DNA from 3 places in the Micromonospora sp. NPDC001898 genome. Region 2 is predicted to be linked to each of the others. Evidence: riboswitches for the same ligand, from Rfam matches in the RefSeq annotation. Region 2 holds a riboswitch; each other region holds the start of a gene.
What was found. A riboswitch is a leader RNA that binds a small molecule or an ion and turns the genes downstream of it on or off. The one in region 2 is predicted to bind S-adenosylmethionine.
Positions count from the first base shown of each region.

Region 1: it holds a riboswitch for S-adenosylmethionine, as region 2 does, so the genes downstream of both, ACFYZF_RS01355 (aminotransferase class V-fold PLP-dependent enzyme) here and ACFYZF_RS08420 (ABC transporter substrate-binding protein) in region 2, are expected to answer to the same signal.
Region 3: it holds a riboswitch for S-adenosylmethionine, as region 2 does, so the genes downstream of both, thrC (threonine synthase) here and ACFYZF_RS08420 (ABC transporter substrate-binding protein) in region 2, are expected to answer to the same signal.

Region 1 is NZ_JBIATC010000001.1:278,838-286,457, reverse strand. Features, by position in the region: gene ACFYZF_RS01370 (GroES family chaperonin) at 29-376, shown strand; gene ACFYZF_RS01365 (hypothetical protein) at 513-680, shown strand; gene ACFYZF_RS01360 (PrsW family intramembrane metalloprotease) at 699-2,192, opposite strand; SAM riboswitch class IV at 2,217-2,336, shown strand; gene ACFYZF_RS01355 (aminotransferase class V-fold PLP-dependent enzyme) at 2,384-3,655, shown strand; gene ACFYZF_RS01350 (aromatic acid exporter family protein) at 3,663-4,922, opposite strand; gene ACFYZF_RS01345 (metal-dependent phosphohydrolase) at 4,989-5,651, shown strand; gene ACFYZF_RS01340 (DUF4031 domain-containing protein) at 5,915-6,187, opposite strand; gene ACFYZF_RS01335 (FAD-binding oxidoreductase) at 6,223-7,620, shown strand, end outside.
Region 2 is NZ_JBIATC010000003.1:88,850-96,469, forward strand. Features, by position in the region: gene ACFYZF_RS08410 (peptidoglycan-binding protein) at 1-112, shown strand, start outside; gene ACFYZF_RS08415 (hypothetical protein) at 433-576, shown strand; SAM riboswitch class IV at 874-985, shown strand; gene ACFYZF_RS08420 (ABC transporter substrate-binding protein) at 1,239-2,126, shown strand; gene ACFYZF_RS08425 (amino acid ABC transporter permease) at 2,207-3,013, shown strand; gene ACFYZF_RS08430 (amino acid ABC transporter ATP-binding protein) at 3,010-3,759, shown strand; gene ACFYZF_RS08435 (endo-1,4-beta-xylanase) at 3,926-5,320, shown strand; gene ACFYZF_RS08440 (ABC transporter ATP-binding protein) at 5,392-6,486, opposite strand; gene ACFYZF_RS08445 (ABC transporter permease) at 6,483-7,253, opposite strand; gene modA (molybdate ABC transporter substrate-binding protein) at 7,311-7,620, opposite strand, start outside.
Region 3 is NZ_JBIATC010000001.1:259,150-266,769, reverse strand. Features, by position in the region: gene ACFYZF_RS01290 (GNAT family N-acetyltransferase) at 1-512, opposite strand, end outside; gene thrC (threonine synthase) at 895-2,181, opposite strand; SAM riboswitch class I at 2,194-2,325, opposite strand; gene ACFYZF_RS01280 (hypothetical protein) at 2,523-2,978, shown strand; gene ACFYZF_RS01275 (hypothetical protein) at 3,121-3,831, shown strand; gene ACFYZF_RS01270 (DoxX family protein) at 3,902-4,351, opposite strand; gene ACFYZF_RS01265 (ABC transporter permease) at 4,689-5,561, opposite strand; gene ACFYZF_RS01260 (alpha/beta fold hydrolase) at 5,561-7,620, opposite strand, start outside.

The sequences.
Region 1 (7,620 bases), on a different contig from region 2:
GCCCGGTTGGACGCGGTACCGTTCCGTCGTGACCGCCGACCAGAACCTCGACTCCGGCCTGCCGATCCGTCTGCTGCACGACCGCGTGCTGGTGAAGGTGGACGGCAGCGAGGGTGAGCGCCGCTCCACCGCCGGCATCGTGATCCCGGCGACCGCCGCCGTGGGCAAGCGACTGGCCTGGGCGACCGCCGTGGGCGTGGGGCCGCACGTCCGCTCGATCGTCTCCGGCGACCGGGTGCTCTTCGACCCCGACGACCGCTCCGAGGTCGAGCTGCACGGCAGGGGGTACGTCCTGCTGCGCGAGCGGGACGTGCACGCCGTCGCCGCCGAACGGATCGAGTCGGAGTCGAACGGCTCCACCGGCCTGTACCTGTAACGCCTGCGGCAGGCCCTTCCGCTTTCCTCCCCCGGGTCCGTCCCGGCCTGCGCCGTCGTCGCCCCGGTCGGCGACGCGTCGTTTGCGGCTGCCGACTACGGGAAGCCAGGCACGTCCAGCGCCCTGGGGAGGGATCGTGCCGGTATTCGTGAAGAAGGTTCTCCTCTGGGGAAGCGTCGCGTTCCTGATCTACTTCGTGGCTTTCCGGCCGGACAGCGCGGCGCAGATGTGCAAGGCGATCGGGGCGGGCCTGGCGGCGATGGCCGTGGGCATCGGTGACTTCCTCACCGGCCTGATGACCTGACCGGCCGACCCGCCCCCGTCAGGCGGCGCCCGGCGGCCAGGGGGCGGCCGGGCGGGGGCCGTACCAGCCGGGCGGGCCGTAAGGCCCCGGGTGGGCCGGGGGCGGCGGCGGGGCGAGCACCACCGGGATCGGCACCACGGGCTCGTCCGGGGCGTCGACCGGCCGCTGCGACCCGTCGGGGAATCGCAGGTGGTAGCGGTGGCCGTCCCAGCTCCCGACCGGCACCTGCGGATCCCGGCCGACGAAGAAGGACCGGTACGCGGTGATCGCGTCCAGCAGCTCCCGTTCCTCCCACGCGGTCCGCTCCCGGTCGGCCGGCCGACGGTCCAGCCCTCGGTGCATCCCGTCGCGCAGCAGCGCCAGCCGGGTGGCGGAGAACTGGTATCCGCGCATCGCCTTGAGCCCCGCGTCGCCGGCCACCCGCCGGGCCCAGGTCCGGGCGGCGTGCCGCCGGCCCAGGCTGCCCAGCGCCGCCACCTCCGGCGGGGTCAGCCACCCGGCCCGCACGTATTCGGGCAGGGTGCGCTCGGTCAGCCGCCCCTCCCAGCCGCGCAGCCAGACCGCCAACCCGACCATGCCGAAGAAGATCGGCACCATCACCCCGAGGTAGCCGTACAGGGCGACCATCGTCTGCCCGGTGGCCTGGGCCAGCGACGGCAGCAGGTTCCAGGTGCCGTGCAGCATCATCGCCAGCAGCAGGCCCGCGACCGGGGCGAGGAAGCGCACCCGACGGTCGGCGGTCCGGGCGGCGATGCCGAGACCCACGCCGGTCATCGAGGTGAACAGTGGGTGGGCGAAGCCGAACAGCAGGATCCGGACGATGAAGATCGCGATGACCTGCCGCGCCCCGGTCGCCGGACCGTACTCGTTGACGCCGGAGGCGTAGCCGTAACCGCCCAGGTAGAGGATGTTCTCCACCATGGCGAAGCCGACCGCCGACAGCCCGCAGTAGACCAGGCCGTCGGTGATGCCGGACCATTCCCGGCGGCGGAAGATCAGCAGCAGGATCGGGCCGATCGCCTTGGTCAGCTCCTCGATGAACGGGGCGACCAGCACCGCGGTCAACGCGTCGGGCAGCCCCCAGTCGGCGAACCGGGCGGCGAAGAACCCGTTGACGGTCAGCGAGGCGGCCGTGGAGACGAACGCGCCCCAGACGAAGCAGAAGATCAGATACTTCAACGGCTCCGGCTCGTACCGGTCCAGCCACAGGAAGCAGGAGACCAGCACCGGCACCGGCAGGATCGCGGCGACCACGCCGATCAGCAGCGCCTCCGGCCCCAGGTTGAAGCCGAGCTTGAAGAGCATGTAGACCGCGCACGCCGCGATCAGCAGCACCACCAGGACCACCACCAGGATCCGCTGCCAGCCCAGCCGGCGCACCGGCATCCGGGGGGCGGCCCCACCGGGCTGCGAAGGGAGGTCGTGCGGGGTCCACGGCGACGCGGCGCCGCCGGGCGGGGTGTCGGCCATTACATCAGCGTAGTCATCCCCCGCCGGCTGTTCCGGCCGCATCGGTCGACCGTTATCCTGTCGTCAGGTCACGAGCGCCAGCATCAAGCCCCGGCTTGCTGGCCGGCAACCCTCGTCGAGTTCGCGGTGGGGTGCCCCGGGTGATGACCGGGCCCAGCCCTGTCCGGCGCTGGGCAAGCGCGGACCCCGTCCCGGTGGTGTCACCCGGGGTCCCTGGACCCGGAGGTCGTGCCATGACCATCACCCTCGTACCCTCGCTCACGCCGCCGCCCGCGCGGACCGTGTCGGCGTCGTCGCGGTCGCTCGACGTGCTCGGCGTGCCGGGCCAGATCAACCTGGACTACGCCGCCAGCGCGCCGTGCGCGCGGGCCGCGGCCGACGCGGTGGCCGAGCTGCTCCCCTGGTACGCCAGCGTGCACCGCGGTGCCGGCGCGCTGTCGCGGCGCTGCACGCTGGAGTACGAGCGGGCCCGGCAGACGGTCGGCGACTCTTTCGGCGCCCGCGCCGGCGACCACGTGGTGTTCACCCGCAACACCACCGACGCGCTGAACCTGCTGGCCCGGACCCTGCCCGCCGGGACCACGGTGGTGACGTTCGCCGGGGAGCACCACGCCAACCTGCTGCCCTGGCCGCGCGGCTCGGTGCGGCTGCCGGTGCCGGCCGCCCCCGCCGAGGCGGTCCGGGCGCTGGACGCGGCGCTGACCGAGCTGCGCCGGGGCACCGCCGCCCGCCCGCCGGTGCTGGTGGCGGTGACCGGGGCGAGCAACGTGACCGGGGAGCGTTGGCCGGTGGCCGAACTGGCCCGGGTGGCCCGCCGGCACGGCGCCCGGATCGCGGTCGACGCCGCCCAGCTCGCCCCGCACGCCCCGGTCGACGTGGCCGCGCTGGACGTGGACTACCTGGCCGTCTCCGGGCACAAGCTGTACGCGCCGTTCGGCGCGGGGGTGCTGCTCGGCCGGGGCGACTGGCTGGACGCGGCCCCGCCGTACCTGGCCGGTGGGGGCGCCACCAGTCACGTCGGGGCCGCCACCCACGATGTGCGCTGGGCCACCGGCCCGGCCCGGCACGAGGCCGGCACCCCCAACCTGCTCGGCGCGGTCGCGCTCGCCTCGGTGTGCGCGGCGCTGGCCGGGGCGGACCGGGCCGCGCTGCACGCCCACGAGCAGACGCTGCTGGCCCGGCTGCGGGACGGGCTGGCCGCCCTGCCGCACGTGGTGGAGCTGCGCACCTTCGGCCCGGACTCGCCCCGGGTGGGCATCGTCTCGTTCGTGCTGGCCGGGCGGGACTCGGCCGAGGTCGCGGCGGAGCTGGCCATCCGGTACGACATCGGGGTCCGCGACGGGTTGTTCTGCGCCCACCCGCTGGCCCGTCGGCTGCTCGCCGAGGCCGCCGCGCGCAGTGGGCACCGGGACCTGCCCCCGACCGCCCTGCGGGCCAGCATCGGCCTGGGCAGCACGCCGGAGCACGTCGAGAGCCTGCTCACCGCCCTCTCCGAGCTGGGCTGAGCGCGCCTCAGCCCAGCGGCGGGGCCGTGGGCGGCTTCGGGGCGGGGGTGCTCTCGGCCGGGCTGACGGTCGGTTTCTCCTGCTCGCCGAAGGACACCCGGATCAGCCGGTTGGCCTCCTCCTGGTCGATGCCGGAGGTGACCAGCAGGTCGCTGGCGGTGGTGCGCACCTGCGCGATCACCACGCTGCCGGAGAACCCGACCCCCTGCGCGTACGCCCGGCCGGCCTCACTGACCGCGCGCAGGGACCGTTCCCGGGCCTTCTCCGGCTCCGCCCCGATGGCGAACTCGTGGCGGAGCAGGCGGACCGACTCCGCGAGGTGGGCCACCGCGTCCGGCATCGGCTCCGGCACCGGCTCCCCGTCCTCGATCATCGTCACGGAACGCCGGATCAGCGTCCCGGTGTTGCGCATCGCGCGGTCGATGGGGTCGGCCGCCTCGGCGTAGTGGGTCAGCTCGCTGCGCCGGTGCCAACGGGCCGGGGAGAGGATGCTGGTCTCCTTCGCGCCCTCGATCGCCTCGATGAGGGTGCTCAGCTCCTCCTTGTTCGCGCGAAGCCGTTCCAGGGCCCGCTGGGCGCTGTCCCGGTCCTGCCCGCGCAGCGCCTCGGCGGTGGCGTCGAGCTGGTCGGCGAGCAGGTCCAGCGCGGGCCGGGCGGCCCGGTTGATCACCCGCAGCGGGTTCAGCGGCAACAGGACCGCTGTCACCACCAGCGCGATCCCGCCGCCGATGAAGGCATCGATGAAGCGCGGTATCTCCAGGTCCTCCGTGGACGGGCTGAGCGTGACGATCAGCACGGCGGTGGCGGCGGCCTGGATGACGACCGACACGCTCCCACCGAAGAAGAGGGTCAGCACGATGGACGCCGTCACCACCAGCCCGAGCTGCCAGCCCCCGGTGCCGACGAGGTAGATCAGCAGGTCGCCGAGGAACACCCCGACCGCCACCCCGATGATCAGCTCGACGGTCCGGCGCAGCCGCTGGCCGACCGACGCGGCCAGTGCGCCGACCGCCGAGATCGGCGCGAAGACCGGCTGCGGGTTTCCCAGCAGGTGGTGGGAGATGGCCCAGGCCAGCGCGGCGGCCAGCCCGGCCTGCACGGCCAGGCCCATCGCCATCCGGACCCGGTGCAGCCGATCGTGCAGGGTGGCTCTGCTGCGACGGCGAAGCTCCTCCATCGCCGCCGAGATCCGCGCCGAGTCGATGTCGGCCACGCCGTCGTGCAGGCCGGCGCGCCGCAGCAGCGACGATCGGCGGTCCCGGGCCACGGCCATGGCGGGGACTACCCACCGCGAGGGCGGTGAATCCTCGCCCGCTCCGGCAGACTCGGCCAGATGACGGACTCGGACGGCCGCCGGGAAACGGTGGAACTGATCGGCCGGTGGCGGGCGGCGGCCCGGGGCGCCGGGGCCGGGGACTCACCGGCGCTGACCGATGCCGGGGCGGGCCTGCTGGCCCGCTGGCGGGAACCGCACCGGCACTACCACACCGCCCGGCACCTGACCGCCGTCCTCGATGTCGTCGACGCGCACGCCGAGCTGGCCGACGTTCCCGACCTGGTCCGGCTCGCCGCCTGGTGCCACGACGCGGTCTACGACCCGCGTGCCGGCGGGGACGGCAACGAGCGGGCCAGCGCCGACCTCGCCGACGCGCTGCTGACCGGGGTCGGGGTGCCGACCGTGGCAGCGGCGGAGGTCCGCCGGCTGGTGCTGCTCACCGCCGGGCACGCGGTCGCGGCCGGGGACCGCGACGGCGCGCTGCTCTGCGACGCCGACCTGGCCGTGCTGGCCGGTCCGCCCGACGAGTACGACCGGTACGCCGCCGCCGTCCGCCGGGAGTACGCGCACGTGCCGGAGCCGGTGTTCCGAGCCGGGCGGGCCTCGGTGCTCGACGGCCTGCTGGCCCTGCCCACCCTCTATCGGCTGCCCACCCTGGCCGCCCGCTGGGAGCACCCGGCCCGCGCCAACCTCCACCGCGAACTCACCACCCTCCACTAACCCACCCCCACCCCACCCCACCCCACCCCGCGCCCCGCGCCCCCGCGATCTTGCAGTTGCGGCCCCCGCATATGCCACCTAAGGCGCAAAACGAGGGCCGCAAGTGCAAGATCGCGGGACGGAGGGCGGTGGAGCGGTGGAGCGGTGGAGCGGTCGGGCGGTGGGCGGTGGGCGGTGGCCGCCTCCGCCGCCTCACCGCCCCGCCGCCCCGCCGAGGGGCGTTCTCGTGGTGGGTGGGGCGGGGGCGTGCGGAGGGGGGTGGGTCAGGGGGTCGGGTGGGTCAGGTGTTTGGGGCGGCGGAGTCCGGAGGCGCGCAGGAGGCGGACCAGTTCACGGCTGGGGACCACCCTGGCTCCGAGGTGCACCGCCATGGCGTACCGCTCGGCGGGGATGTCGTAGTGATCGCGGTCGAACGCGCGGCGGGGCGCGCCGAGCGCCTCGGCGAAGGCGTGCAGCTCGGCGGACGAGACGTCGCTGATCAGATGCGACCAGAGCCGCCCACGGGCCGGCCAGGCGGGCCGGTCAAGATACAGCATGGTCGCCAAACTAGCCGGGGGTTAGCCTCTGCTGCATGGTTGCCTCACCCCTCCTCGCCGACCTGCGCGCCGTGCTCGGCGATGACGCCGTCCTGACCGACCCGGACCTGCTCCGGATGCACGAGCGGGACGAGGCCGACCTGTGCGCCTCCGGGACGCCGCTGGTGGTGGTCCGCCCACGCGGCACCGACGAGGTGGCCGGCGTAATCCGGGCGGCGGCGCGGTACGGCGTACCGGTGGTGCCGCAGGGGGCGCGGACCGGGCTGGCCGGCGCGGCGAACGCGGTGGACGGCGCGATCGTGCTGAGCACCGTGGCGATGGACCGGATCCTGGAGATCGACCCGGTGAGCCGGATCGCGGTGGTCCAGCCCGGCGTGGTGAACGCGACGCTGGCCGGGGCGGTACGGCGGGAGGGGCTGTACTACCCGCCGGACCCCGGCTCATGGGAGTCGTCGACCATCGGCGGCAACGTCTCCACCAACGCGGGCGGCATGTGCTGCGTCAAGTACGGCGTGACCACCGAGTACGTGCTCGGCCTTGAGGTGGTGCTCGCCTCCGGCGAGGTGCTGCGCACCGGCCGGCGCACCGCCAAGGGCGTCGCCGGGTACGACCTGACCAGCCTCTTCGTCGGTTCGGAGGGCACCCTCGGGGTGGTCACCGAGGTGACCGTCGCGCTGCGGCCCGCCCCGGAGGCGTCGCTCACCCTCGTCGCCGTGTTCGAATCCACGGCGGAGGCCGGCGTGGCGGTGGCGGAGATCGCCGCGAAGGGGCTGACCCCGAGCCTGCTGGAACTGCTCGACCGGACCCACCTGGCGGCGATCGAGGCGTACCAGCCGATGGGGCTGCGCACCGACGCGCAGGCGCTGCTGCTCGCCGCCGTGGACACCGGGTCGCGGGCCGCCGAGGACCTGGCCCGGATCGCCGAGGTGTGCGAGGCGGCCGGGGCCGACGAGGTGTACGCGGCCACCGACGCGGCGGAGGCGGCGGCGCTGCTCCAGGCCCGCCGGCTGGCCCACCCGGCGATGGAGAAGTTCGCCGCCGACGCGTACCCGGGCGGGAACGGCGGGCTGATCATCGACGATGTGGCCGTCCCCCGGGGCTCGCTCGCCGCGCTGCTCGACGGGGTGGCCCGGATCGCCGAGGAGTGCGACGTGCCGATCGGCGTGGTGGGACACGCCGGCGACGGCAACCTGCACCCGAACATCGTGGTCGACCGCGCCGACCCGGCCAGCTTGGACCGGGGCCGGCGGGCCTTCGACGAGATCATGCGGCTCGGCCTGGAGCTGGGCGGCACCTGCACCGGCGAGCACGGGGTGGGGCTGCTCAAGCGGGACTGGCTGGCCCGGGAGATCGGCCCGGTGAGCGTTCGGGTGCACCAGGCGATCAAGGCGGCGCTGGACCCGGAGGGGCTGTTCAACCCCGGCAAGGTGCTC
Region 2 (7,620 bases):
CGTCCAGGACCTCCAGCGGCTGCACGGCCTGCACCCGAACGGCAAGGTCGGCACGAGCACCTGGTGCGCGCTCGTCGGCGGCGTGGTCCGCCAGTCGTTCCAGGCGGGCTGACCGGCCCCGGTCGTGGTGGGGCGGGTCCGGTAGTGGGTCCGCCCCACCACGCACGCCCGGCACCCCTGGGGAGCCCGGGGTTGATACCGGTGGGAGCGCCTATTCCACTGTCGCGAGTTCGTCCTCCATGGGGCTGCCCTCATCACCTCCGGTAATGGTTGGTGGGCCCTGACTCAGCCCCGGGTCTGCTCGGAGTGGCCAGCCATGGCAGAGCCGGCGTTGGCGTCACCCGTGGCTTGGCGTAACCCGTGGCGGAGCGTGCGCAGATGAGCCTCGGCCCGGCCGATCGTGACGAGTCCGTTCGCGCCCGTGGTCAGGACATGAGCGCTATGGTCGACTGGTTCCACACCGGACGCCACGTCGCCGACACCGCCCACCAGGCCGAGGTCTTCGGCCCGGCGCCAGCCGCCGAGGACCCCATAGCCCGGTTCGCCGCGAGCCTCGGCCACACGCTCCGCCGCTGATCAACGATCATGGCCAGGAGGTGCAGGGTCTTGGGGATGCGCCCGTGCCCGCCAAGGCCTGCCCCAGCGGCGTCGGGGTGCCGTCGCGGCTGAGCATGCGCAGCAGGTCGCAGGCGCGCACTATCAGTGGTGATCATCTCTGGGCGGGGTCCGGCAACGCTCGGCACCGGCCCCGCACGGGAGGCTGCATCCCGGGTGAGGGCGATGTCCGACGTGCCGGCCGGAGCACTTACTCAGGGTGAGCGTGGTCATAACGACTGGACGCCCGGCCCGGTGCCGCTGCTAGGCTCCTCACCAGGTCATGAGCGCCAGCGTCAAGCCCCGGCTCGCTGGCCGGCAACCCTCCTCCGCGGTGGGGTGCCCCGGGTGAAGACCAGGCACCGGAGTTTCCCCGGTGCAAGCGTGGCCTGGTCCCCAGGTCAACACCGACCTTGGAGAACCATGTCTGCTTGTCCTTGCGCCCCGGCCGCGTCACCATCCCGCCCCGCGCTGATCAGGCGTCGGCACGTGGGCCTGATGCGGGTGTGCAGCGACGGCTGTCGCCGTCACGCGGCGCGCTGAGCGCCTCCCCCTTCCGTAGTAGCCCCTTCCGCGGCAGCCCACCGGCGTGCCGCGTCCGGCGGCGTGCCGTCCGCGCGCCGCCCTCATCCCAGGAGACACCTGTGCGATTCCTCCCTGCCCTGACCAGGTTCGCCGCGCTGGGCGTCGCGGCCGTCGTCGGCGCTGCCACCCTCACCGCCTGCGGCGACGACACCTCGGCCGCCGCCGACAACCCGTACGGCCTGGTCCAGCCCGGCGTGCTGCGGGCCGGCACCCTCACCGACGCGCCGCCGAACGTGTACCTGAAGGACGGAAAGTTCACCGGCTTCGACAACGACCTGCTCACCGCGGTCGCGGACAAGATCGGCCTGCGGGTGGAGTTCGTCGGCACCGACTTCTCCGCGCTGCTGTCACAGGTCAACAACCGCAAGTTCGACGTGGGCAGCTCCTCGATCACCATCACCGAGGCGCGGAAGAAGACCGTCGACTTCGGCAACGGCTACGACTTCGGCTACTTCGGGCTGGACGTCCCGGCCGGATCCCCGATCACCGGGTTCGACCAGCTCGCCGGCAAGCGGGTGGTGGTCGTGCAGGGCACCGTGCAGGACGACTACGCCACCGGCCAGAAGCTGGACCCGGTGCGGGTGCCGGACTACAACGGCGCGCTCAACCAGCTCAAGGCGGGCACCGCCGACGCCTGGATCGCCCCGGCCGAGATCGGCGACAAGTCCGCCGCCGACAGCGGCGGGAAGATCACGGTGGCCGCGAAGCAGCTCAGTTCCACACCGACCGCGTACGCGGTGGCCAAGGGCAACGACGCGCTGCGCGCGGCGCTGGACAAGGGCCTCGACGAGGTCATCGCCGACGGCACGTGGAGCCGGTTGCAGGAGCAGTACTACCCGGGCCGGCCGATCCCGGCGGACTTCAAGCCGGGCAGCGGCTCGGTGCCGGTGCCCGGCGCGTCGGCGGCGGCCCCGTCCGGGTCGGCCGCGCCGTCGGCGTCGTCCTGAGCACGCGGGCGTGACGGCACGGGCGACGCCGGGCCGACGGTACGGATGACCAGCGAGCGGGGCGGACGGGAAGACGACTGATGGATCCACTGAGCACCCTGTGGGAGACCTTCTTCGACTGGGACTCCATGCGTGCGGCGCTGCCCGAGATGCTGACCGTCGGGCTGCCCAACACGCTGATCCTGGCGATCTCGGCCGCCCTGCTCGGCTCGCTGCTGGGCATGCTGCTGGCGGTCGCGGGCATCTCGCGTACCCGGTGGTTGCGCTGGCCGGCGCGGGTGTACACGGACGTCTTCCGCGGCCTGCCGGCGGCGGCGACGATCCTGCTCATCGGCGTCGGCCTGGCGCCGCTGGGCATGCAGGTGTGGGGGCCGAACCCGTACCCGCTGGGCATCCTGGCGCTGTCGCTGATCGCGTCGGCGTACATCGGGGAGATCTTCCGGGCCGGCATCCAGAGCGTGGAGGCCGCCCAGCTGGAGGGGGCCCGGGCGCTGGGGTTCTCCTGGGGCGAGGCGATGCGGCTGGTGATCATCCCGCAGGGGGTCCGCCGGGTGCTGCCGGCCTGGGTGAACCAGCTCATCGCCCTGATCAAGGACTCCAGCCTGGTCTACTTCCTCGGCCTGGTGGCCAGCCAGCGAGAGCTGTTCCGGATCGGGCAGGACCACGCGGCGACCACCGGCAACGAGTCGGCGCTCCTGCTGGCGGGCCTGCTCTACCTGACGCTGACCGTGCCGCTGACCCACGCGGTGAACTGGATCGACCGGCGGCTGCGGCAGGGCCGGCCGGCCACGGCGGCCGAGGACGACAGCGCACTGGCGCTCGCCGGGCAGAACGCGCTGCCCGGCGACGCCGCCGCCCGCGCGAGCACGGGAAAGGACGAGCGATGAGCACCGCGACCGGCACGACGACCCCGGTGAGCCTGAGCGTGCGGGACGTGCACCTCGCCTTCGGCGCCAACCGGGTGCTGCGCGGCGCGAGCCTGGACGTCGGCCGGGGCGGCACGGTCTGCGTCATCGGGCCGTCCGGGTCGGGCAAGTCCACCCTGCTGCGCACGATCAACCGGCTCATCGAGCCGGACCGCGGGGACGTGCTGCTGGACGGGCGCAGCGTGCTGGGCGACGACCCGGACGCGCTGCGCCAGCGGGTCGGCATGGTGTTCCAGCAGTTCAACCTCTTCCCGCACATGACGGTCCTGCGCAACATCACCCTGGCGCTGCGCCGGCTCAAGCGGCTGGGCGAGGACGAGGCCGCGCAGGTGGCCCGCGCCCAGCTGGAGCGGGTCGGGCTGGCCGGCCGAGCCGACGCCCGCCCGGCGCACCTGTCCGGCGGGCAGCAGCAGCGGGTGGCGATCGCCCGGGCGCTGGCGCTGCAGCCGCAGGTGATGCTCTTCGACGAGGCGACCTCGGCCCTGGATCCGGAGCTGGTCAAGGGGGTGCTGGGCATCATGGCGGAACTGTCGGCGGGCGGCATGACCATGGTGGTGGTGACCCACGAGATGGGCTTCGCCCGCGAGGTCGCCGACACCGTGGCGTTCATGGACGGCGGGGTGGTCCTGGAGGCCGGCGAGCCGGCGGCGATCTTCGAGCGTCCCGAGCACCCCCGGCTGCGCCGCTTCCTGTCCCAGGTGCTCTGACCGGGCCGCCCCACCGGCCAGGTTCCGAAACTTTCGGCCTCGCTGGCGGGCGCATGACCGGCGAATGTCGGGCTAGAGCTTTCCGAAACTTCTCGATAGCATGTATCGAAAGTCGCTGATGTCGTCGGCCGCGCGACGACTTCGATCCCCCGGAGGGCAGTCAGGCATGAGCAGCTCAGCAGCACGCGACCGCGGAAGCGCCAGGGTTCGACCGGGCCGACGCGCGGCGCTGGTCTCCGCCGCCGTCGGCACCGTGGCCGCCGGCATGGTGCTGGCGCTGGCCACCGCGGCCAGCGCCGGCACCACCCTCGCCACCTCGGCGGCCGAGAAGGGCCGCTACTTCGGCACCGCGGTGGCGGCGAACAAGCTGTCGGATTCCACGTACGTCGGGATCCTGAACCGCGAGTTCAACATGGTCACTCCCGAGAACGAGATGAAGTGGGACGCGACCGAGCCGTCCCAGGGCCAGTTCAGCTACGCCAACGCCGACCGCATCGTCAACCACGCCCGCGCCAACGGGATGCAGGTGCGGGGCCACGCGCTGGCCTGGCACTCCCAGCAGCCCGGCTGGGCGCAGAACCTCAGCGGCAGCGCGCTGCGCTCGGCGATGGTCAACCACGTCACCCAGGTCGCCACCTACTACCGGGGCAAGATCCACTCCTGGGACGTGGTCAACGAGGCGTTCGCCGACGGCGGCAGCGGCGCCCGGCGCGACTCGAACCTCCAGCGCACCGGCAACGACTGGATCGAGGTGGCGTTCCGCGCCGCCCGCGCCGCCGACCCCGGCGCGAAGCTCTGCTACAACGACTACAACACCGACGGGCAGAACGCGAAGTCCAACGCGGTGTACGCGATGGTCTCCGACTTCAAGGCCCGGGGCGTGCCGATCGACTGCGTCGGATTCCAGTCGCACTTCAACAGCGCCTCGCCGGTGCCGGGCGACTACCAGGCCAACCTGCAGCGGTTCGCCAACCTCGGCCTCGACGTGCAGATCACCGAGCTGGACATCGAGGGCTCCGGCACGGCGCAGGCCACCTCGTACGCCAACGTCACCAAGGCCTGCCTGGCGGTGTCCCGCTGCACCGGCATCTCGGTGTGGGGCATCCGGGACACCGACTCCTGGCGGGCCAGCGGCACCCCGCTGCTGTTCGACGGCAACGGCAACAAGAAGGCCGCGTACACCGCCACCCTGGACGCGCTGAACAGCGGCACGTCCATTCCCACCACGCCCCCGCCCACCACTCCTCCCCCGACCACCCCGCCGCCCGGCGCGGGCTGCACGGCCTCGTTGTCCCTGCAGACCTGGACCGGGGGCTTCGTGGCGACGGTGCGGGTGACCGCCGGCTCGTCCGGCACCAACGGCTGGGCCGCCACCGTCACGCTGCCGGCGGGCACGGCGGTCACCAACGCGTGGAGCGCGCAGGGCAGCGGCACCACCGGAACGGTCCGGTTCAGCAACGTGGCCTACAACGGTCAGCTCACCGCCGGGCAGTCGACCGAGTTCGGCTTCCAGGGCGCCGGCACCCCGCCGTCGGGTACCCCGTCCTGCACCGCGAGCTGACCCCGCGCCCGATTACGGCGACCCGCCGGCACCCGGTGACCCCGGTGCCGGCGGGTCGCCGTGCCGTGCGGTCAGCGCTCCACCGGGTACGCGCGGGTCTCGGCGGCCTTGACCGCCGCCCACACCGCCAGCCCCGGGACCAGCCGCAGCTGCGCGGCGGCGGCCGGGGTGACGTCGGCGGCGACGGACAGCGGCCCGTCGAGCTGGACGCGCAGGTTGTCGCCGTGCCGCTGCACCCCGGCGACGGTGGCTGACCAGGTGTTGCGGGGGCTGCCCTCGGGCCGGGCGGGGTGCAGCGCGACGGCGGCCGGCGGGAACGCCACGAACGCCTCGCCGGCCACGCTGTCGGCGGCGGTGAGGGTCAGCCCGCCGACCCGGACCCGGTGGCCGTCGGCGTGGCCCCGGTGCAGGTTGAGCCCGACCAGGCGGGCGACGTAGTCGGTGCGGGGGCGGGCGGTGACGGTGGCCGCGTCGCCGGTCTGGACGACCCGCCCGTCCTCCACGATGACCAGCCGGTCGGCGAGCACCAGCGCGTCGAGGGGATCGTGGGTGACCAGCACGGTCGCGCCCGGATGGGCGGCGAGGTGACGGTGCAGCTCGGCGCGGGTGTCCAGGCGGGTGCGGGCGTCGAGGGCGGCGAGCGGCTCGTCGAGCAGCAGCAGGGTGGGATCGACGGCGAGGGCCCGGGCCAGCGCGACCCGCTGCGCCTGCCCGCCGGAGAGCTGCCGGGGCCGGCGCCGGGCGTGCTCGGCGAGGCCGACCCGGGCCAGCCAGGCGTCGGCGACGGCCCGGGCGGCCCGCCGGTCGGCGCCGCGCCGGCGCGGGCCGAAGGCGACGTTGTCCCGGGCGCTCAGGTGCGGGAAGAGCAGGTAGTCCTGGAAGACGACGCCGACCGGGCGGCGCTCCGGCGGGATCCACGCCCGGCGGTCGGGGCGGTCGAGGTCGGCCCCGCCGAGGGTGAGGTGGCCGGCGGTCAGCGGGTGCAGGCCGGCCAGGACGCGCAGGGCGGTGGTCTTGCCGGCACCGTTGGGGCCGAGCAGCGCCACCACCTCCCCGGCGCGTACCCGCAGGGCGACGTCGAGGTGGAAGCCGCCCCGGTCGGCGACGAGGTGGGCGTCCAGCAGCGGCGGCGGGCCGGGGTCGCCAGGCGGCGCGGCGACGGTCACGGGCCGGCCGTCCACTTGTCGCGCAGCCCGGCGAGGATGGCCACGGAGACGGTGAGCAGGACGAGGCTGAGCACGATCGCGGCCTCCAGGTCGGTCTCCAGGGCCAGGTACACGGCCAGGGGCATGGTCTGGGTGCGGCCCGGGAAGTTGCCGGCGAAGGTGATGGTGGCGCCGAACTCGCCGAGGGCGCGGGCCCAGCACAGCACCGCCCCGGCGGCCACCCCGGGGGCGACCAGCGGCAGGCTGACGTGCGTGAAGGTGGTCCACCGGCCGGCACCGAGGGTGGCGGCGGCCTCCTCGTACCGGACGTCGGCGCCGCGCAGCGCGCCCTCGACGGCGATGACCAAGAACGGCATGGCCACGAACGCCTCGGCGAGGACGACCCCGGCGGTGGTGAACGGCAGGGTGATCCCGAAGGTGGCGTCGAGCCAGCCGCCGAGCAGGCCCCGCCGCCCGAAGACCAGCAGCAGGGCGACGCCGCCGACCACCGGCGGCAGCACCAGCGGCACGGTGACCAGCGCCCGGACCAGCCGCCGGCCGGGGAACTCCACCCGGGCCAGCAGCCATGCCAGGGGTACGCCGAGGACGACGCAGGCCAGCGTGGCGACCGTGGCGGTGAGCAGGGACAGCCGCAGCGCGGTGAGCACCCCCGGCGCGGCCAGCCGTTGCGGCAGGGTGGCCCACGGAACGCGGGCGAGCAGCCCGACGAGGGGCAGCACGAGGAAGATCAGCCCGAGCCCCGCCGGGGCGAACAGGGCGACGGGCATCCGCCGGCCGGGGACGCGGCGGCGCGGTGTCGCCGAGTGGGCTCGTACCACCGCAGGTCAGGCCCGTGGGGGCTGGAACCCGGCGGCGGTCAGCGCGGCGCGGCCCCGCTCGGACCGCACGTACGCGACGAACTCCCGCGCGGCGGCCGGGTTGCCGGCCTGCCGGAGCACGACGATCGGGTAGTCGTTGACGGCCCCGGCGGACTCGGGGAACTCCACGGCGTCCACCTCGGACGCGGCGGCGGCGTCGGTGCGGTAGACCAGCGCGGCGTCGACCTCGCCGAGGCGCAGCTTGGACAGCGCGCCCTTGACGTCCTGTTCGAGGGTGACCGGGGTGAGCGGCACACCGGCGGCGTCGAGGGCGGTG
Region 3 (7,620 bases), on a different contig from region 2:
GCGAGCAGGGCGTCGAGCGCGGCCGGGTCGAGCCGGGCGGCGTCGAGCCGGCGGCGGACCTCGGCGAGCGCCGGTCGCCCGCCCACCGCGGCGGCGAAGGCTCCACCGGCCCCGTCCCGTCCCGGCCCGTCGGGCAGGGCCGAGACGGCCATCCCGACCACCCGCTTGCGTCCCCGCTCGCGCAGCACCCGCAGGCCGTGCTCGTGCAGCGCCCGGCCGACACCGTGCCGGCGGTGCGCGGGGTCCACGAACAGGTCCACGGTGGCGTTGTCGGTGTTGTCGAGCTGCGGCAGGATCAGGCCGAGGTAGCCGGCCGGCACGCCGTCGCGGCGGGCGAGCGCCCAGACCGGCATCAGGCCCGGCATCGGGTGGCGGAGCCCGGCCTCCAGCCGCCGCCGGCACAGCGGCGGGAAGTCGGGGACGTCCGCAGCGTCGGCCGCCGCCCTGATCCGGTACGCCGCGTCGACCGCGCTCTGGTCGGCCGGGTCGATCGGCGTGATCGTGATGCCCATGGGCTGAGGGTGACCCGGGAAAGACGATCGGGCCAGCGAATTAACCGCTGGCCCGATCGGACGTGGTCGGGAGGGACGATCGCACAACGCCTTCGGCGTTGGGTCGCAAGAACTGAAAGTCTTCGGCGAAACGCCCTCCCGCACCGAGCATCTTGCGCCGTCCGGTTCCTGCCGTCAAGTCCTCGGCGACTGGTTTTTCTTACCCAGGGCTAAAAGTCGGTTACTCGGGGGATCCGCCCTATCCCCCGTCCGGGCGATCCACCGCCCACCGGACGGTCGGGTCCGGGGGCGGCGGGCAGGGCCGGTGGGGTGCGGCATGCGGCGTGCTTCCGGGCCTGGTGCGGGGAAGGGCCGCATCCCGCGCCAGGGTCGATCGAGCAGGTCAGCCGAGCAGGCCGGCGTCCCGGGCGGCGCGCAGCGAGGGCCTGATCCGGTGGGTCGGGCCGACCTGGCCGGCGACGGCGTCGATGGTCTTCAGCCCTTCGCCGGTGTTGAACACCACAGTCTCCGCCGTCGGGTCGAGCCGGCCGGACTCGACCAGCTTGCGCAGCACGGCGACGGTCACCCCGCCGGCCGTCTCGGCGAACACCCCGGTGGTCCGGGCCAGCAGCCGGATGCCGTCGCGGATCTCGTCGTCGTCGGCGTACTCCATCCAGCCGTCGGTGCGCCGGACCGCCTCCAGGGCGTACAGGCCGGCGGCCGGATCGCCGATGTTGAGCGACTTGGCGATGCCGGTCGGCCGGACCGGGGTGATGATGTCGGTGTCGGCGTGCAGGGCGGCGGCGATCGGGTTGCAGCCGGCGGACTGGGCGCCGAAGACCTTCCAGCCGCCGGCCGGGGCCTCGACGAGGCCGATCTCGACCAGCTCGCTGAACGCCTTGTCGATCTTGGTGAGCAGCTCACCGCTGGCCATCGGGATGACCACCTGGGCCGGGATGCGCCAGCCGAGCTGCTCGGCCACCTCGTACCCGAGGGTCTTGGAGCCCTCGGCGTAGTACGGGCGGACGTTGACGTTGACGAACGCCGTGTCCTCGAACTCGTCGGTCTCCACCAGCTCGCCGCAGAGCCGGTTCACGTCGTCGTACGAGCCGTCGACGGCGACCAGCTCGCCCCCGTAGACGGCGGTGGTGACCACCTTGCCCGCCTCCAGGTCGCTGGGGATGAACACGACCGAGGGGACCCCGGCGCGGGCCGCGTGCGCGGCGACCGAGTTGGCCAGGTTGCCGGTCGAGGCACAGGCGAACCGGGTGAAACCGAGCGCCCGGGCGGCGGTGAGGGCCACCGAGACCACCCGGTCCTTGAACGAGTGGGTGGGGTTCGCGCTGTCGTCCTTGACCCAGAGCGGGGCGGTGATGCCCAGCTCGGCGGCGAGGTTGGGCGCGGCGACCAGCGGGGTCAGGCCCGGGTCGACAGTCACCCGGGTGGCGGGGTCCTGACCGGCCGGGAGGAGGGCGGCGTACCGCCAGATGTTCTGCGGGCCGGCCTCGATCTGCTCGCGGGTCACCCGGGCCAGGGCGGCGGCGTCGTAGTCGACCTCAAGGGGGCCGAAGCACTCGTAACAGGCGTGCTGCGCGGCGAGCGGGTAGCGCGCGGTGCAGGCCCGGCAGACCAGTGCGCGGGCGGGGCTGGCGGTGGTGTCGATGCCGGACGCGGCGAGGGTCGACGTCATATCGAGAAGGTCCTCTCATCTTTCCCCGCATCGCACCCTGCGGCGGGGACGGAATTGGCACCTGTCCGCACCGCTCGTCATCGAGCGCGCGGGTGGTTGCCGGGGCTTCGTCGGGCCGTATCCCTCTGCCCCTCTGGATGAGGTATTCAGTTGTGCGCACGAGTCTACGGCGGATCGCCGGCTCCGCCACCCGGGGTTCCAGCGTGTGGGCCGCTCCGGGGCATTGAATTGGTCACACCGTCACCGTGGGAATCGACGCCATCACCACTCGCAACATTGAGCTTGATCGATTCCAAGGGGGGACCGCATGGGGGTTGGCCTGGGGTTTCTACGCTCACGGCGTGAATTACCCCTCGACGCCCGGCATCCCCGGGCCACCCCCGAAGTCCCGCGGGCTCAGCCGGACGACCCGCACCGTGATCATCGTGGTCGCCGTGGTGGCACTGCTCTGCTGCGCCGGCGCGGTCGTCGGCGGCCTCTGGCTGTTCCGCACCGTGCAGGGCGCCATCACCCCGGCCCGGGACGCCGCGACCGCGTACCTGGACGACACGAAGGCGGGCAACTACCCGGCCGCGTACGCCCGGCTCTGCGAGCGGCTGCGCAGCCGGCAGACCGAGGCGCAGTTCACCCGGGCCCGGCAGGCCGAGCCGCCCCTGGACGAGTACCGCGTCACCAACACCCAGGTGCACACCAGCAACGGCGACACCAGCGCCGAGGTGACCGTCAAGATCGCGGACCGGAACAGGGTCATCAGCCTGGTCAAGGAGGGCGACGACTGGCGGGTCTGCGGGGGCTGATCGGGTGACCCCGGCCGGTCGGGCCCCGCGCCCCCACCCCACCTCCCGGTACGCGGCCCGGCCGGGTGGCGAGGCCGACGATGCGGGTGGCGTGGGGCCGCTACGGTGCGGGAAGCCCACCCCCCGAGAGAGGAACTGGCCGATGCGCCGGACCCTGCCCAGCCTCGCGATCCTCGCCCTGGCCTGCCTGTTGACCGCGAGTTGCGACACCGGGGGGTCGACCTCCTCGGCGGGTACGACCACCGCTCCGGCCGCCGACGACCCGGCCGTCCCGGCGGAGGACGGCCCGGAGCCGGCCCCGGCGACGACGGGCCCCGCCGCCCCGCCGGAGCCGACCGTCGCCGGCACCACCGCCGCGCCGCCGAAGCCCGCGCCGAAGAAGGTGCCCGCCCTGACCTGCAAGCAGCTCGCCGGCGCCCACGTCGGCAGCACCAAGGTTCCCTACCAGGGGTACGCCGACTACCTCCCGCTGGCCGAGGGCGTCTGGTCCGGCGAGGACGGCGACACGGTCACCCTCCAGAAGCCCTGCGGGATCGGTGACCTGGACGGCGATGGCGCGGCGGACGCGGTCGGCGCGGTCACCCTGAACAGCGGGGGCAGCGGCACCTTCTACACGCTGGTGGTGTGGCGCAACGCCGACGGTGAGCCGGTCTACCGCAGCCTGGCCGAACTGGACGACCGAACCCCGGTCGTCTCGATCACCGTGTCGGGCGGCCGGGCGAAGGTCGTCTGGCTGACCCGCTCCGCCGACCGCAGCATGGCGGAGCTGGACATCCGGCGCACCTCGTACTACCAGCTCTCCGGCAGCACGTTCACCGAGGTCAGCCACACCGACGCGCCGTACAAGCCGTAGCGGTCGCGCCGCCGGCAGGGCGGTGTCCCGGCACTCGGACACCGCCCTGCCCCCGGCCCGCGCCGACGGGTCAGGCCGGCACCGACCGTTTGCCGGGGGCCACGGACCCGATGGCAGGCTCGGCGCGCCGCCGGATCAGGGTGTCCAGCGCCCAGGTACCCGGGCCGAGCACCGCTACCAGCACGAACGACCAGCAGAACAGCGCCGCCAACTCGCCGCCGTTGCGCAGCGGCAGCAGCCCTTCCGGCTGGTGCACCGCGAAGTAGGCGTACGCCATCGAGCCGGAGGCGAGCAGCGCGGCCGGGCGGGTGAAGAGCCCGGCGAGCACCAGCGCGCCGCAAGCTGCCTGGATCAGTGCGCCCCACCAGCCCGGCCACTCGCCGAACGGGACTGCCTGGCCGGTGCCCCGGGCGCCGCCGAACACGCCGAACAGCGACGACAGTCCGTGGGACAGGAACAGCAGGCCGACCACCATGCGGAACAGGGACAGGGCGGGCCCACCGAGTCGATCGAGATTCATCCGACACCTCCACAGTGACAGCATTCAATGCCACATCAGGTTGCCGGACTCATTTAGAAGAGTCGATCAGTTCCCTAGTTATAGGAAGGCTTCCACGACTCTAGAGGTCAAATTAGGACAACCTGCGGAGCTACCGGGACCTCGCCACAGGCCCGTGAATTCCTTCGAGCAGGAGGGAGCCGTGGTGACTGACTACCGGACTGTCCAACAGGCCTGGCCCCAGACCAACACACCCCGGTAGACCCCGTCGGGCGGCTCCCCATGATCGTCTGCTGATTCCCGGCCGCTGCCCACGCCCGGCCGACCACGACGGGCGGTGCGGGCCCCGCCTCGGCGGTCAGCTCGTGATGTCCTTGCGGGTGAAGCGCCAGAAGGCCAGCGACCAGAACAGCGTGGCGTAGGCGATCGCCGAGATGCAGCCGCGCACCACGTCGTCGGTCTGCACCGGCGTCGACAGCAGCCCCAGCCAGGCGTTGGCGTAGTGGGTGGGCAGGAACGCCCGGATCCCGCCGAGCGCGGTGATCTGGTCCAGGATGCTGGACAGGATCCACAGCAGCACCGCACCGCCGACCGCGCCGAGCGCCGCGTCCGTGACGACCGAGAGCAGGAACGCCAGCCCGGCCACCGCCAGCAGGACGACCGCCAGGTAGCCGAGCACGGCCAGCAGCCGCAGCAGCCCCTCCCCCGGGTCGAGCTGGGCCGCCACCTGACTGCTCAGCGGCTCCCAGCCGTACCGGAGCGTGCCGGCGAGCAGGGCGGTGCCGGCGAGCAGTAGCAGGGCCAGCCCCGAGTACGCGAGCGCGACCACCAGCTTCACCGCGAGCAGCCGGGCCCGGGGCACCGGGACGGCCAGCAGGTAGCGCAGGCTGCCCCAGCTCGCCTCGCTGGCCACCGTGTCGCCGCAGAACAGCGCCACCACCACGACCAGCAGGAACGACGCCGAGACCAGCAGCGCGAAGAGGGTGAAGTTCAGCCCGCCCGAGGTGGCCAGGTCGGACAGGCTCGCGAACTCGCCCCCGCCGTTGCGGTCGTCCTCGCCGGAGTCGAACTGGAACGCGATCAGGATGATCAACGGCAGCAGCACCATGAACCCGAGCGCGAGCTGGGTCCGCCGCCGGGATGCCTGCCGGCGGAACTCCGCCGCGAACGGCAGGGTGGCCGAGGGGCGGTAGCCCGCCGCCGCGCCCACCGTGGAGGACGACTGCGCCATCACCGGTCCCCGCTTCCCCGAGAGTTCTCGCCCACCAGGGCGAGGAACGCGTCCTCCAGGCGGCGGCGCGGCACCACCCGGTCCACCCCGATCCCCGCCCGGACCAGCTCGGCCACCACCTCGCTGCGCGCGGTGCCGTTGGTGTCCACCACCAGGTTCCCGTCGGAGTCCGGCAGCACCGTGACCCCGTCCAGCCGGCCCAGCACCTCGCGCGCGGCGGCCGGGTCGGTGACGTCGAGCAGCACGCTCGGCGACTCGCCGACGATGTCCTCGACCGGGCCGGACGCCACGATCCGCCCCTTGTTGACCACCACGGCGTGGGTGCAGGTCTGCTCCACCTCGGCGAGCAGGTGGCTGGAGACCAGCACGGCCCGCCCGTCGGTGGCGTAGCGCTGGAGCACCCGGCGCATCTCGGCGATCTGCGGCGGGTCCAGGCCGTCCGTCGGCTCGTCGAGCACCAGCAGCTCGGGCAGGCCGAGCATGGCCTGGGCGATGGCCAGCCGCTGCCGCATGCCGTGGCTGTACTTGCGGGTCTTGCGGTGCACCGAGTCGCCGAGCCCGGCGATCTCCAGCGCCTCGTCGAAGTGCGCGTCCGCCCAGGGCCGGCCGGTCGCCCGCCAGTACGCCTTGAGGTTGTCCAGCCCGGACAGGTGCGGCAGGAAGCCGGGGCCCTCGACCAGCGACCCGATCCGGGACAGCACCGGCGAGCCGGGCACCAGCCGGCGGCCGAAGACGTAGATCTCCCCGGCGGTCGGCTGGGTCAGCCCCATCAGCACCCGCAGGGTGGTGGTCTTGCCCGCGCCGTTGGGCCCGAGCAGACCGACGACCTGGCCGGGGTGCACCTCGAAGTCGACGTTCGACACGGCGACGAAGCCGTCGGCGTACTCCTTGCGGAGCTGCCGTACGGCCAGCGGGACGCCCGCGTACTCGGGGTGGACCGAGCTGTCCTGGCGGCGGTGCCGGCGGCGGGCCAGCAGGACGACCGCGACGAGCCCGACGGCGATCGCGGCCAGCAGCCCGGCGAGCACCCAGCGCCAGACGACGGCCGTGGTGGGGATCGGTTCGCCGGCAACGGTGGGCAGCACGACCGGGGCGTCGCCGGCCGCCACGGTGTAGACGGTCGGGTCGACCGGCGTGGTGTACGCCTGGTCGGTGGTGGCCACCGTGATCCGCAGCCGGTGACCGGCCTCGATGCGGCGGACGATCGCCGGCAACGTCACGGTGACGGGCGTCGCGGCATTGACCTCCGTCGGCAGCCCGGTGAGCCGGACCGGGGCGACCAGCCCGTTCGGCAGGGTCGCCGCGCCGGTCGGGTCGACGTCGTAGAGCTTGACGAACAGCACCGCCTCGCCGGTGGGCGACGCCGCCCGGATCGAGAACGTCGGCGCGCCGGCCACGTCCACCGCCTCGGCCAGCGGCTCCGACTCGAACCGGGCGTGCTGGCCCGGGACGTCGCCGGCCACCCCGTCCAGCAGCGAGCCGAGCGCGCCGGCGAACGGCACCGACGAGATGGCCGCCGGGTTGCCGTTCGGCGGGTTCGCGACGGGCTGGGCCGGGCCGGTCACCGCTACCTCGCGGCGTCCGTCGCCGGCCAGGCCCGGGTACTCGGCGGTGCGGAAGCCGGTGGCGACCAGGCCGCGGTCGAGGGCGTCGAAGCCGGCGATCCGGGAGTACGTGAAGTCGTCGCCCGGGGCCGACCCCTCGCCCTTGACGTAGTGGTCGAGCCACTGGACGGTCAGGTACTTCACCCGGTCGGAGTCGTTGCGCGGCCCCGCGCCGCCGTCGTGGCCGCCGGTGTACCAGGCGACCCGGACCGGGGTGCCGTTCGCCGCGATGCCGCGCGCGTTGGCGTCCGCCTCGGCGATCGGAAAGAGGCTGTCCGCCTCCCCCTGCACGAGCAGGGTCGGCGCCTTGATCTTGTCCAGCACCGGGGCCGGGCTGGACCGGCGCAGCAGCTCCACGTCGGCCTGTCCGGCCCGGCCGGTGGTGGCGATCCGCAGGTACGCGGCGCAGACGTCGGCGGCGAACCGGCCGCAGGCCGGGTCCGCCGCGCCCGCCG